One region of the Streptacidiphilus alkalitolerans genome, then DNA from elsewhere that is predicted to be linked to it. Evidence: riboswitches for the same ligand, from Rfam matches in the RefSeq annotation. Region 1 holds a riboswitch; the other holds the start of a gene.
What was found. A riboswitch is a leader RNA that binds a small molecule or an ion and turns the genes downstream of it on or off. The one in region 1 is predicted to bind glycine.

Region 1 (7,171 bases):
CGTGCCTGTGCGTGGGCATCATGCCCAGCCGCCGAGATCGATAGCCCGCCGCGGTGGCATGTGCCAACTCGGCCTTGCGTACACAATCGTTCCCGAAGGCCACTTGCAGTCGCACACGCTGGGTAGTAGAAGAGTCACGGCGCGCATCCGTTCGTATAGACTCACCCTCACGGGTAGGAGTTGCACCGGGCCACCCGCAAGGGCCCTGATCGACCGGCACCCCTACGTCTACGTCACGTACGCATGTACGGCACCAAAGCCTGTGAACCACAGCATGTGAGCAGCCACCGGTCACCGGCGCTCGCCCCGTCGGCGGCTCCTCGGCACGTTCCCGCACCGCCTGTCTCTGCCCCGAGAGGCGAACCCCCTATGTCGCTGACGATGCCCCAGCCCCCCGCCGCCGCCCTGCGCGCCGTGATCGGCGCGCTCGACTCCCCGAACGCCGTACGCGCGGTCCGCACCGCGGGCATGCGGCGCAGGACCGGTGTGCTCACCCCGGCGCACCCGCTCCCGGTCCACATGTTCGCCCCGGCGCCGGCCGGGCTGCCGACCGCCGGCGCCTCGGCGCCCACGGCGCTGGCCGGCGCCCGGCGCACCGGCTGGCGCTTCCTGATCCGCGACGGGGAGGAGATCGTCGCCGCCGCCGACACCCGGGAGACCGCGGAGGGCCAGACCTTCTCGCACTTCGCCGAGGGGCCCTACCCGCTGGCCACGCTGCGTGCGCTGCAGCAGGCCAAGCAGCACACCGCGGGGTCACCCACCGTGTACCTGCCGCGACTGCTTTCGGTCCCGGGGCACTACATGACCGCGCTCTGGCTGCACCCCGTGCTCGACCCGTCACACAGCGCCGACCTGCTGATTCCGCTGGCCCCCGCGCCGCTCGGGATCACCTCGCACCTTCCGCACGACGCGGACGAGCTGCTGTCGCTGCTCCCGCTCGGTGACGGACAGTTGCTGACTGCTACTCACTGAGCGGCATCACCCGAAGTGACCATGCCGGGCATGGTCACTTCGTCATGCCCTGACAGAAAGGTGGGGCCCGAACGGGTGGTCTGTACAAGAGAGTGGTGACGCATGTCACCAAACTGCTGCGGAAGCGTCCCCATCGGTCGACACTGGGAACCAGCGCGGGCGGCCTCTGCCTCTACCCCAGAAGCAGGCGGTTCACACCTCCGAGGCGGACCGCGCGGTGATCTGCAACTCTGAATCGAGGGTACGAGCTATGTGCCAGCACCGTCCTGAGTGCCCGTCGGCCGACTCCACCGACCGCGAAGCCGCTGTCGTCGTGGCGAGCCACCCCGAACAGGGCTGGAGCCTGCTCTGCAACGGCATCCTGCTGTTCGAGGACACCGGAGAGATCCTCCCCGACGGTCGGGTGATCGCCCCGAACCGCACCCTGGTCCACGCGGCCTGAGCAACGGCCACCCCAGCGGAGGGGCCGCCACCGAACGCTCCGGTGGCGGCCCCTTCTCCTTGTGCCGAACAGCTTGTGCGGAACAACTACGCGTCGTAGTCCGACAGCGGCGGGCAGGAGCAGACCAGGTTGCGGTCGCCGTAGGCCCCGTCGATCCGGCGCACCGGCGGCCAGTACTTCTCCGCCGGGTTCACCCCGGCCGGGAACACCGCCTCGGCCCGGCTGTACGGGTGCTCCCACTCCCCGGCCAGCAGCGCGGCCGTGTGCGGGGCGTTGCTCAGCGGGTTGTCGGCGGCCGGCCACTCGCCCGCGCCGACCCGGTCGATCTCGCCGCGGATGGCGATCATCGCCTCGCAGAAGCGGTCGATCTCGCCCAGGTCCTCGCTCTCGGTGGGCTCGATCATCAGCGTGCCGGCCACCGGGAACGACATGGTCGGCGCGTGGAAGCCGTAGTCGATCAGGCGCTTGGCCACGTCGTCCACGCTGACCCCCGCCGACTTGGCCAGCGGACGCAGGTCGATGATGCACTCGTGCGCGACCAGTCCGGCCGGGCCGGTGTAGAGCACCGGGTAGTACGGCGCGAGCCGCTTGGCGATGTAGTTGGCACTGAGCACCGCGACCTGGGTGGCCCGCTTCAGCCCCTCGCCGCCCATCAGCCGGACGTACGACCAGGAGATCGGCAGGATCGCGGCCGAGCCCCAGGGCGCGGCCGAGATCGGACCGACGCCGGTGGCAGGTCCGGCCGAGGGCTGCAGCGGGTGGTTCGGCAGGTACGGCGCGAGGTGCGCCCGCACCGCGACCGGGCCGACGCCGGGGCCGCCGCCGCCGTGCGGGATGCAGAAGGTCTTGTGCAGGTTCAGGTGCGACACGTCGCCGCCGAACTCGCCCGGCTTGGCCAGGCCGACCATGGCGTTGAGGTTGGCGCCGTCCACGTAGACCTGGCCGCCGGCCGCGTGCACGGTGGCGCAGATGTCGGCGATGTTCTCCTCGAACACACCGTGGGTGGACGGGTAGGTGACCATCAGCACCGACAGCCGGTCCCGGTGCTGCTCGATCTTGGCGTGCAGGTCCTCGATGTCCACGTCGCCGTCGACCAGGGTCTTCACCACCACGACCCGCATCCCGGCCATCACCGCGCTCGCGGCATTGGTGCCGTGCGCGGAGGAGGGGATCAGGCAGACGTCGCGCTCGGCGTCCCCGTTGGCGTGGTGGTAGGCGCGGACCGCGAGCAGCCCGGCCAGCTCGCCCTGCGAACCGGCGTTGGGCTGGAGGCTGACCTTGTCGTAGCCGGTGAGCTCGGCGAGCCGGTCCTCCAGCTCGTGGATCAGGGTCAGGTACCCGGCCGCCTGCTGCTCCGGCGCGAAGGGGTGCATCCCGGCGAACTCCGGCCAGGTGATCGCCTCCATCTCGGTGGTCGCGTTGAGCTTCATGGTGCAGGAGCCGAGCGGGATCATGCCCCGGTCCAGCGCGTAGTCCTTGTCGGCGAGCTTGCGCAGGTAGCGCAGCATCGCGGTCTCGGAGCGGTGTGCGTGGAACACCGGGTGGGCCAGGTAGTCGTCGGCGCGGCGCAGCGGCTCGGGCAGCGCCTCGCCCGCCGCCGCGTCCAGCGCCTCCAGGTCGCCGTGCGGGACGCCGAAGGCGGTCCAGACCGAGGCCAGGTCGGCCCCGGTGGTGGTCTCGTCGCAGGAGATCCCGACCAGGTCGGCGTCGACCAGACGCAGGTTGACGCCGGTCAGCCGGGCCGCGTCGACCACCTCGGCGGCGCGTCCGGGCACCCGTGCGGTCACCGTGTCGAAGAAGGAGCCGTGGACGACCTCCACGCCGCCCGCGCGCAGCCCCTCGGCCAGTACCGAGGCGTAGCGGTGGGTGCGGACGGCGATCGCCCGCAGCCCGTCCGGGCCGTGGTAGACCGCGTACATGGACGCCATCACCGCGAGCAGCACCTGCGCGGTGCAGATGTTGCTGGTGGCCTTCTCCCGGCGGATGTGCTGCTCACGGGTCTGCAGCGCCAGCCGGTAGGCCCGGTTGCCGTCGGCGTCCACCGAGACGCCGACCAGCCGGCCCGGCAGGCTGCGGGCGTACTCGGCGCGGACGGACATGTAGCCGGCGTGCGGTCCGCCGAAGCCCATCGGGACGCCGAAGCGCTGGGTGGTGCCGATCGCGATGTCCGCACCGAGCGAGCCGGGGGACGCGAGCAGGGTCAGCGCCAGCAGGTCGGCGGCGACGGCGACGATCGCGCCCAGGCCGTGCGCCTGCTCGATCACCGGCCCGAGGTCGCGGACCGCGCCGGACGCACCCGGGTACTGCAGCAGCACGCCGAAGACCCCGCGCTCGGCCAGCTCGGCCGGGATGCCCCGGCTGAGGTCGGCGACCACGGTCTCGACGCCGGCCGGCACCGCGCGGGTCTCGATCACCGCGACGGTCTGCGGCAGGGCGTCGGCGTCGATCACGAACACCCCGCCCTTGACCTTGCCGACCCGGCGGGCCAGCGCGACGGCCTCGGCCGCGGCGGTGCCCTCGTCCAGCAGCGAGGCGCCGGAGGTGGGCAGCCCGGTCAGGTCGGAGACCACGGTCTGGAAGTTGATCAGCGCCTCGAGCCGGCCCTGCGAGATCTCCGGCTGGTACGGCGTGTAGGCGGTGTACCAGGAGGAGTTCTCCAGCACATTGCGGAGGATCACCGGCGGGGTGAAGGTCCCGTGGTAGCCGAGCCCGATCATCGGGCGCAGCACCTGGTTGCGTCCGGCCAGCTCGCGCAGCTCGGCCAGCACCTCCGCCTCCGAACGGGCGTCGGGCAGGTCCAGGGCCTCCAGGCTGCGGATCGCGGCCGGGACGGCGGCGGCGGTCAGTTCGTCCAGGCTGCTGTAGCCGACCTGGGCCAGCATCTTCGCCTGGGAGTCGGCGTCGGGGCCGATATGCCGTCGCTCGAAGAGCTCGGAGTCGAAGGGGGAAGTCATGGCGGGGGAGCCTCCTGGTCGGACCCGGGTGGCACAGTGGGCGTGCCGGGACGACCTCCCCCTCTGTCATGGAACCTGAGAGCTTCACCGGCCGGAGCCGGTTTTCACCGTCGGTGAGGATCCGCCTGCACGGAGCCTGCTTTCCAGAGTGACCTCGCGCGCGCGGTACGGATGCCTGAGAGATTCCGGGGAGGAGTTGCTCCTTCGGCGCCGCAGCAGCGCACGGACTCTCCCGCGCACGCTCGACCGGTCACCGCCAAGACTATCAGCGCGTCCCGATCCCCCACTCGAACGGCCCAGCGACACACCCCGCACGGCCCCCGGCGCTCGACAAATCGATCTTTGTGCCTTTTCGTATGAGTTGACCATCTATGCGTCGTGAGGAGTGGATCGAGCCGTGCAGACCGATATCGACCCCAGGGACCTGATCGGCCACAAGGCCGTGGACCGCAACGGCGACAAGATCGGCACGGTGGACGAGGTGTACCTCGACGACGCCACCGGCCGCCCCGAGTGGGCGGCCGTCCGTACCGGGCTGTTCGGCCGCGACGCCTTCGTCCCGCTGACCAGCAGTGAGTTCATCAGCGACGAACTGCGGGTGCCCTTTGAGAAGTCCCAGGTGAAGGACTCCCCCGACTTCGGCGTGGGCCAGCACCTCTCGCCCGAGCAGGAGCTCCAGCTCTACCGCTACTACGGCCTCGACGTCCCGCACGGCGCCGACAGCGGCTCGGGGACGGCGGCGGCTGCCGCCAGGGCGGCCGACCGGAGCAGCTCCCCGGCCGAGACCACCGCCGCCCAGCCGACCGTGGCGGCGCCCGCGGCGGCGACGGTGGCGGGAACGGCGGCGGTGACCTCCGCAGCGGTGGCCACGGGCACCGGCAGCACCCCGATCGCTCCCCCGGCCCCGGCGGCGCCCGCCGCCAAGACCGCCGACACCAGCCGGACCGCGGCCTTCATGGCGCCCGCGACCCAGACCTCCGCGCCGAGCGCGCCGACCGTTGCCCAGGGCGCCCCGGCCGCGGCAGCCGCCGCGGCAACGACCGCGCCGTCGCTGGCCAAGGCCACCCCGCGTCCCGACCCGCTGACCGACCCCCTCAACGACCCGCTCACCGGGCCGCTTCCCGGCACCGCCGCCACCGCGCCCGCGCCGACGCCGAGCCAGGAGCAGCCGATCGGCGACCCCGGCCGGACCGGGGTCCCCGAGCCGATCGAGTTCGTCTGCCGCGAGGAGCGCCTGGACATCTCCACCGAGTGGCGCGTCCTCGGCCGGGCCCGGCTGCGCAAGTACGTGACGGCCGAGCAGGTCGAGCGCCGGGTGCCGGTGATCCGCGAGCGGATCCGGGTCGAGCGGGTCCCGGTCGGCGCGGAGGAGCGCGCCCAGCTGACGGACCAGGCCATCGCCGAGAGCATGGAAGAGGTCACCCTGCACGAGCAGCGGGTGGTGGTCCGCAAGGCGGTCGTGCCGGTGGAGCGGATCCGCCTGGTGACCGAGCGCTTCACCGAGGAGGAGGTCATCAGGGACGAGCTGCACCGGGAGCACATCCAGGTCCAGGACAGCACCCGGCCCACCGGCCCGACCCCGGTCCCCGGCAGCGGCCAGCCGTCCCAGTCGGCCCCCTCGGCCGCGCCGTCCACCCCGCCGTCCCGCCCCGACCTCCCGGGCCACGCCATCGGCGCCTAGGGTCTGTCCGGCCGTGTGCTGGGCGCGCAGTTCCCCGCGCCCCTGGCGGACTGCAACCGGCTCAGTTGCAGACGTTCAGGAGCGCGGGGAACTGCGCGCCCAGCCAGTTACGGCGTCAGGCCCCGCCCCGGGCGCGGGCGATCGTCGGCGGGTCGGCCGGTTCCAACGCCGGGTCGTCCACGGAAAAAGTGCGGACCCGGCCCGGCTCGGCCCAGGGCAGTTCGAAGCGCACGGTCACCCGGCCCACCCCGCTGCCTTGCACCCAGCCGGCCCCGTGCTCGGCGTGCCGGACGTCCTGGCCCGGCCACCACCGCCGCCCGGGCGTGCCACTGCTGCCGGGGTGGAACGCCCGCGGCCCGTCCGGCCCCCCGTACGCCGCCTCCTCGGCCTGGCCGTCCACGGCGACACCGGCGTCCTCCGCAAGCGCGGCCTCCGCTTCCCCCTCCGCCTCGGCGGCGAGCTCGGCGAAAGCCTCCTCCTCGGCCTCGCGCAGGGCCTGGGCCTGGGCGAACAGGTCCTCCTGGGTGAAGTCGGCAAGCCCGGACACACCCACCCCCAACAGCCGTACACCACCCGTCAGTTCGACCTGTTCCAGCAGCCGCCGGGCCATCGCGGCGATCACCAGCGGGTCGTCGGTCGGGGCCGGCAGCGTCTCCGAGCGGGTCAGCGTGGAGAAGTCGAACCGGCGCACCTTGATCACCACGGTCCTCCCCGACCTCCCCGCCGCCCGCAGCCGCCGTACGCAGCGCTCGGAGAGCCGGTCCAGCTCGCCTCTGATCCGCTCCCGGTCGGCCAGGTCGACCTCGAAGGTGTCCTCCACCGAGACCGACTTGGCGTCCCGCTCGGCCACCACCGCCCGCTCGTCCACGCCCAGCGCCAGGGCGTGCACCCCGGCCCCGTGCGCCCGGCCCAGCAGCCGCACCAGCTCGTCCTCGGAGGTGGCGGCCACCTGGGAGACCCGGGTGATCCCGAACCGGCGCAGCGTCTCCGCCGTGGCCGGGCCGACCCCGGGCAGTGCCCGGACCGGCAGCGGGTCGAGTATCTCGCGCTCCCGGCCCGGTTCGATCAGCACCAGGCCGTCCGGCTTGGCCTGCTCGGAGGCGATCTTGGCGAGGAACTTGG
Region 2 (7,171 bases), on a different contig from region 1:
GGTCACGGACATGAGTCCGGCCACGCCGACGGCCAGGATAGCCATTGTCTGCTTTTTCATGTGCTGTCAACCTCCGAGTGTGACCAGGACTGGAATTCCTGGTCGGGGGGTGAGAAAGTGCCGTGCCCGGGCCGTCGGCGCCAGGTTCGGACGTCTTAGTTGCCCTTCGGGTCCAGGGCGTCGCGCAGCCCGTCGCCGAACAGGTTGAAGGCGAGGACGGTGATGAAGATCGCCAGGCCCGGGATCAGCAGGTCGGGGAGATCGATCGTGTAGTACGTGATCGAATCCGAGAGCATCTGCCCCCACGAGGGCGTCGGCGGCTTCACACCCACCCCGAGGAAGCTCAGCGCCGCCTCGTTGAGGATGTTCGTCGGGATCATCAGCGTGGTGTACACCAGGATCGGCGCCACCAGGTTCGGCAGCAGCTCCTTGATCAGGATGTGCACCTGGCCCGCGCCCAGGCTGCGGGCCGCCTCGACGAACTCCCGTTCGCGCAAGGACAGCGTCTGCCCTCTGACGATGCGTCCGATGTAGGGCCAGCCGAAGAAGCCGATCACAAAGATCAGCACGAAGATCCTCGGGGTGCTGCCACCCATACCGAAGATCTTGTCCGGGACCACCGAGACCAGCGCGATGGAGAAAAGCAGTTGCGGGAAGGACAGCAGGACGTCCATGCTGCGGCTGATGGCGGTGTCGACCCAGCCGCCCATGAAGCCGGCGGCCATGCCCAGCAGCACACCGATGATCACCGCGAGCAGGGCCGCGCCGAAGGCCACAATCAGCGAGATCTGGGCTCCGTAGACGACACGGGCGAAGATGTCGCGGCCGGTGCTCGGCTCCAGGCCGAGCCAGTGGGTGGCACTGATGCCGCCCAGCGAGCCGCGCGGAAGACCGATGCCGATGTCGCCGAAGTCCAGTTCCTTGGGATGGAAGTCATCGGCGTTCTGCCCCTCGAGGGCGGTCAGCAGCGGCGCCAGGATGCCGACCAGGATCAGCAGCAGCACCATGACCCCGCCGCCCAGGGCGACCTTGTCGCGCTTGAGGCGTTCCCAGGCGATCCGGCCGGGTGAGCGACCGACGATCTTCCCCGGGGCGATCGTGGGGTCGGCTTCGACCTCCAGAGTCGCGGTGCCGGAGTCGTGAAGTGGCGCAGTCATGAGTGGATAGACCCCCAAGCCGGTGGTGACCGGCACACGGTGCCCGGTCGACCCGCCTGGTCGTGAGTCCCGGTCGGGACGCGGACCGACCGACGAGGTCGCAGTTCACAGTTGGTGCCAAGTGCTTTGGAACGAGATTGCGGTGACGATAAGTCAGGCGTTCACTGACAAAGCGTTCGAATGCCTATTTTTAGTCGCATAAGTGGATAAAACTCAAGTCGGCCGGACGAACCGGACATACTCACCCCCGTCCCGCAGCTGCACCACTCCGGTCCGGGGTAACGGTCGAAAGTCGTACTGTGCGTGCAAGTTGTGAGGCAGCCTCGACCCACCACTCGCGGCGCCACTCTTCAACACCGAATAGGGCCTCCGCCAGACCCCCTACTCAAAGGTTGCCTAACCGTGATCTGCATCGATACATGCCCGGGACCTGCGAATACCTCTCTTCACACGCCTGTTACACGGACCCCGCCACTCAGATCTACGCGTGCAGATAACGTTCCCGCAGGTCAGGCGCATATCTGACACCACTGAAGTGGGTGTCACCCCGATACGGACGGCCTGAATCGGGCGCTTCGAGACCATTTCGATATGTCACAGAGCGCTACCGGCTGAATGATCGTCAGGGCCGTCGGGCCCGGGGCGGACGCCGGGTCAGACCCGGGGGTAGCCGTACCCGCCGCCGGCCACCGGGCGCTCGAAGAAGGGCAGGGCGCGCACCTGGAGCCAGAGCGCCACCGGGTCGAAGGGGTCGGACATCGCGACCGTCGACACCGCCACGCCCTCGGGGACCCCGGACAGGGCGTGCTGCATCATCTGCCGGACCGACTCGACGGCCGGCGGGCTGGAGTCGTACAAATCCAGACCGATCACCAGATACGGGGTGCCCCAGGCGGGTTCGACCCAGGCCCGGCGCAGCGAGCGGACCGCGGGCGTGCCGTGCGCGGCCTGGTTCAGCAGCGCGTAGAACTGGTCCGCGGCGACCTGCGGCTCGCTGATCCGCAGCGGGCCGGCCGGCAGCCGGTCCAGGCCGCCGGCGATCCGGCGCAGATCCGCCCAGGGCAGCCCGACACCGCCGCCGGGCTGGTGCGGGTTGAGCCAGAGGCCCCAGCGCTCGCGGTAGAGCGCGGCGGCGATCTCACGCCCCGAACTGACCTGGTGGGCGCGGCTCCAGCCGCTGGCGGCCAGCTGCTCGGGGGAGGTGACGCAGGGCGCGTAGCCGGCGCCGCCGACCTCCATGTTCCCGTACTGGGCGTCGGGGCGGCCCGGCTCGCCGTGCCAGAGCAGCATCCACACCTGCCCCTCGGCGACCGCGTGGAGCAGGGACTCATAGGTGTCGAAGCGCCCCGGCACGACCTCGCGCAGTACCTGTTCGATGGCGGCCCCGCCGCCCGCGGCACCGCCTGACTCGACCACTGCCACTCTCTCCCCTACCCCCGGCCCTGCTCCGGCCGCTGCTCGAACGGTCAGCCTAGTACCCGGGCAGGTACTCGGACGGGGCGCGCTCGAAGAACGGCGCCACGGACACCAGCATCCAGTCCCCGACCGGATCCTGGGCCGAGTCCAGCAGCACCACGTCCAGGCCCCAGGGCAGCGGCACGGCGCCGAGCGCCCGGCCCAGCGCCTGGACCACGGCGTCCTGGTCCTCCGGCTGCCAGCGGTCCAGCTCGACCCCGACGAACAGCTTCTCGGCGTCGCCCTCGACCTGGGCCAGCGCCCGACGCGCCGTCAGCACCACGTCGGTGCGGGCGAGTTCACCGATCGCGGCGGTGAGGAACTCGACCGGCTCCTCGTACGGCTCGGGCAGCCGCAGGCCGACCCGGGCGCCGGCCGCGGCGACGCGCGCCGCCTCGTGCTCGGCGGCCTCGTTCGCACTGCTGCCGCCATGGCCGCCGCCGCAGAGCTCAGCGACTCCGGCCGCCGGGATCGGGATGCCGACCGCGCCCTCCGGATTCACCACGATGCCGACCCCGAGCGGCATCCCCTGCGCCAGCTCGCGCACCGGGGCCACCGTGAACGGCATGGTCCCGGCGATCCGGCGGAACTGGTCCTCGGAGCTGAACACCGGCACGAAGGGCTGGCCCGCCAGCTCGGTGGTCGGCAGCGCCAGCGTCCCGGCGTCGTGGCCGGCCCCGCCGGGCAGCGGCACCCAGACCTGGCTGCGGCGCAGCACCTCCACCACCCGGGGGGTCGCGCCCGGGTCGCCGACCGCGGCGACCAGGACCCGCTCCAGCTCGTTCGCGGGCCAGCCCTGCGCCTGTGCCGGGATCGTCGGGTACTGCATCTGCCGCTCCCACCGTTCGCTGTGCCGTTCTGCGCCGTTGTTCCGACAGCTGGAAACAGTATCCGGCCGGAGCCGCGGCACGCCCGGGTACGCGGAGACCGCGCCGCCGACTCCACCGCAGGCATGCCATGATGGGCGGCGCCCCACCACAACTGAACACCGGCCGTTACAGCCCGCGCGGGAGAGCCAGGCCGTCCCCTCCGATCGCAACGATTCCGATCGCAACGATCTCGGTTGGGGGACGCAGTCGGCGCCGAAGGAGCAAGCCCTCCCCGGAATCTCTCAGGCACAGCTACCGCACGGGCGAGGCACATCTGGAAAGTGGTCGGCGCGCTCCCCGGAGCGCGTGCCCGGCCCACCAACGGTGCAAGCCGCTCCCCCACCGCCGTCCGCGCCCCGTGCGCCGCGCGCGGGTCCGCGGGGACGTGGTGAAGCTCTCAGGTCGCAGCGACAGAGCGGGAGCCCTGCTGCAGCATGTCCTTGAGAGCTTAGGAGCTGTTCTGATGAGCCTGCGTTCGACCGCCATCGACTCTGTCCATCGCGCCCTCGGCGCGACCATGACCGACTTCGCCGGCTGGGACATGCCGCTGCGCTACGGCAGCGAGCGCGAGGAGCACAACGCCGTCCGCACCAGGGCCGGCCTGTTCGACCTCTCCCACATGGGCGAGATCACCGTCACCGGCCCCGGCGCCGGCGAGCTGCTGGACCACGCGCTGGTCGGCTTCGTCTCGGCGCTGGCCGTGAACAAGGCCCGCTACACCATGATCTGCGCACCGGACGGCGGCATCCTCGACGACCTGATCGTCTACCGCACCGGCGAGACCGAGTTCCTGGTGGTCGCCAACGCCTCCAACGCGCAGCTGGTCCTGGACGAGCTGACCGCCCGCGCGGAGGGCTTCGACGCCGCGGTCAGGGACGACCGGGACGCCTACGCGCTGATCGCGATCCAGGGCCCGGAGGCCACCGCGATCCTGGCCCCGCTCACCGACGCCGACCTGCCCGGGCTGAAGTACTACACCTCGCTGCCGGCCACGGTGGCCGGCCGCCCGGCGCTGCTCGCCCGTACCGGCTACACCGGCGAGGACGGCTTCGAGCTGTTCGTCGCCCCGGGCGACGCGGCGGAGCTGTGGGCCGCGCTGTCCGCCGCCGGCTCGTCCGCCGGGCTGATCCCCTGCGGGCTCTCCTGCCGGGACACCCTGCGGCTGGAAGCCGGGATGCCGCTGTACGGGCATGAGCTGACCACCTCGCTCACCCCCTTCGACGCCGGCCTCGGCCGGGTCGTCCGCTTCGACAAGACGACCAACGGCGGCGACTTCGTCGGCCGCGCGGCGCTGGAGAAGGCCGCCGCCGAGGCGGTGACCAGTCCGCCGCGGGTGCTGGTCGGGCTGGTCTCCGCCGGACGCCGGGTGCCCCGGGCCGAGATGCGGGTGGTCTCGGCCACCGACGGCTCGGTCATCGGTGCGATCACCTCCGGCGCCCCGTCGCCGACCCTCGGCAAGCCGATCGCCATGGCCTATGTGGACGCCGACCACGCCGTCCCCGGCACCACCGTCGCCGTGGACGTCCGCGGCACGCACGAGCCGGTCGAGGTCGTCGCCCTGCCGTTCTACAAGCGCGCCCGCTGAGCTGCCCGCTTCCGGGCTGCTCGCGCTGAGCTGCCCGCTTCCGCAATTCGGTCCGTTTCGCCCCGACCGCCTCTCATCCTGGAGAATCACCCCATGAGCAACCCCCAGCACCTCACATACAGCAAGGAACACGAGTGGCTGACCGCCGTCGAGGACGGCGTGGCGACCGTGGGCATCACCGCCTACGCCGCCGACGCCCTCGGTGACGTGGTCTACGTCCAGCTCCCCGAGGTCGGCCAGACCGTGACCGCGGGCGAGACCTGCGGCGAGCTGGAGTCGACCAAGTCCGTCAGCGACCTCTACTCCCCCGCCACCGGTGAGGTGGTCGAGGCCAACCAGGCCGTGGTGGACGACCCCGCGCTGGTGAACTCCGCGCCCTTCGCCGAGGGCTGGCTGTTCAAGGTCCGCCTGGCCGGGACCCCGGAGGGCCTGCTGACCGCCGACGAGTACGCCGCCCACACCGGCGCCTGACCCCGCCGCCACCGGTCCACCCGACCCCCCTTGCTTGAGACCCCTGCTTGAGGCGCTCCGCGCCGCACCCCTGAGGGAACACACACCATGACGGTTCTGAACCAGTCCCTGCACGCGCTCGACCCCGAGGTCGCCGCGGCCGTGGACGCCGAGCTGCACCGCCAGCAGTCCACCCTGGAGATGATCGCCTCCGAGAACTTCGCCCCGGTCGCGGTGCTGGAGGCGCAGGGCTCGGTGCTCACCAACAAGTACGCCGAGGGCTACCCCGGCCGCCGCTACTACGGCGGCTGCGAGCACGTCGACGTGATCGAGCAGCTGGCGATCGACCGGGTCAAGGCGCTGTTCGGGGCCGAGGCCGCGAACGTCCAGCCGCACTCGGGCGCGTCCGCCAATGCCGCCGCGATGTTCGCGCTGATCAAGCCGGGCGACACCATCCTGGGCCTGGACCTGGCCCACGGCGGCCACCTGACCCACGGCATGAAGATCAACTTCTCCGGCAAGCTCTACAACGTGGCCGCGTACCACGTGGACGCCGAGACCAACCTGGTCGACATGGACGAGGTCGAGCGCCTCGCCAAGGAGCACCAGCCGCAGCTGATCATCGCCGGCTGGTCCGCCTACCCGCGGCAGCTCGACTTCGCCGCCTTCCGGCGGATCGCCGACTCGGTCGGCGCGCTGCTGATGGTGGACATGGCGCACTTCGCCGGCCTGGTCGCGGCCGGTCTGCACCCCAACCCGGTGCCCTACGCCGACGTCGTCACTACCACCACCCACAAGACCCTCGGCGGGCCGCGCGGCGGGGTGATCCTGTCCAAGGCCGAGTGGGCCAAGAAGATCAACTCCGCGGTCTTCCCCGGCCAGCAGGGCGGCCCGCTGGAGCACGTCATCGCCGGCAAGGCGGTGGCCTTCAAGGTCGCCGCGACCGACGAGTTCAAGGACCGCCAGCAGCGGACCCTCGAAGGCGCCAAGATCCTGGCCGAGCGGCTCACCCGGTCGGACCTCACCGAGGCCGGCGTGTCCGTCCTCTCCGGCGGCACCGACGTGCACCTGGTGCTGGTCGACCTGCGCAGCTCCGAGCTGGACGGCCAGCAGGCCGAGGACCGGCTGCACTCGGTCGGCATCACCGTCAACCGCAACGCCGTGCCCTTCGACCCGCGTCCGCCGATGGTCACCTCGGGGCTGCGCATCGGCACCCCGGCGCTGGCCACCCGCGGCTTCGGCGCCGAGGACTTCACCGAGGTCGCCGACATCATCGCGGAGGCGCTGAAGCCCTCGTTCGACGACGCCACCCGGACCGCGCTGACCGAGCGCGTCACCGCGCTCGCCGCCAAGCACCCGCTGTACCCGGAGCTGTAGTACCCGGCCTGCAGCACTCGGAGCCGCAGCCCTCAAAAGGGGCAGACCAGCATATTCCGAATAGTTTGCACGGGGCATCGCGCACACTGGACCAGTGGGCGCGGTGCCCCGCCGCACGTCCCCACTGCTCACCGCACCCTCCACCAGACAAGGGCGTCACCGTGGCCATCAGCGTGTTCGATCTCTTCTCCATCGGCATCGGGCCGTCCAGCTCGCACACCGTCGGCCCGATGCGGGCGGCCCGGATGTTCGCCCGCCGGCTGAAGTCGGAGAGCGTG

Region 2: another riboswitch for glycine. It lies ahead of gcvT (glycine cleavage system aminomethyltransferase GcvT); the one in region 1 lies ahead of gcvP (aminomethyl-transferring glycine dehydrogenase).

Annotation. Positions count from the first base shown of each region.
Region 1 covers NZ_JBHEZX010000007.1:10,085-17,255, reverse strand. The annotation lists gene ACEZDG_RS17340 (hypothetical protein) at 382-972, shown strand; gene ACEZDG_RS17335 (DUF5999 family protein) at 1,223-1,414, shown strand; gene gcvP (aminomethyl-transferring glycine dehydrogenase) at 1,501-4,368, opposite strand; glycine riboswitch at 4,422-4,521, opposite strand; glycine riboswitch at 4,522-4,613, opposite strand; gene ACEZDG_RS17325 (PRC and DUF2382 domain-containing protein) at 4,766-6,049, shown strand; gene ACEZDG_RS17320 (DNA polymerase IV) at 6,165-7,171, opposite strand, start outside.
Region 2 covers NZ_JBHEZX010000010.1:257,753-264,923, reverse strand. The annotation lists gene ACEZDG_RS23515 (ABC transporter substrate-binding protein) at 1-45, opposite strand, end outside; gene ACEZDG_RS23510 (ABC transporter permease) at 156-1,157, opposite strand; gene ACEZDG_RS23505 (enhanced serine sensitivity protein SseB C-terminal domain-containing protein) at 1,812-2,573, opposite strand; gene ACEZDG_RS23500 (enhanced serine sensitivity protein SseB) at 2,629-3,441, opposite strand; glycine riboswitch at 3,610-3,749, shown strand; gene gcvT (glycine cleavage system aminomethyltransferase GcvT) at 3,945-5,066, shown strand; gene gcvH (glycine cleavage system protein GcvH) at 5,160-5,537, shown strand; gene glyA (serine hydroxymethyltransferase) at 5,625-6,893, shown strand; gene ACEZDG_RS23480 (L-serine ammonia-lyase) at 7,055-7,171, shown strand, end outside.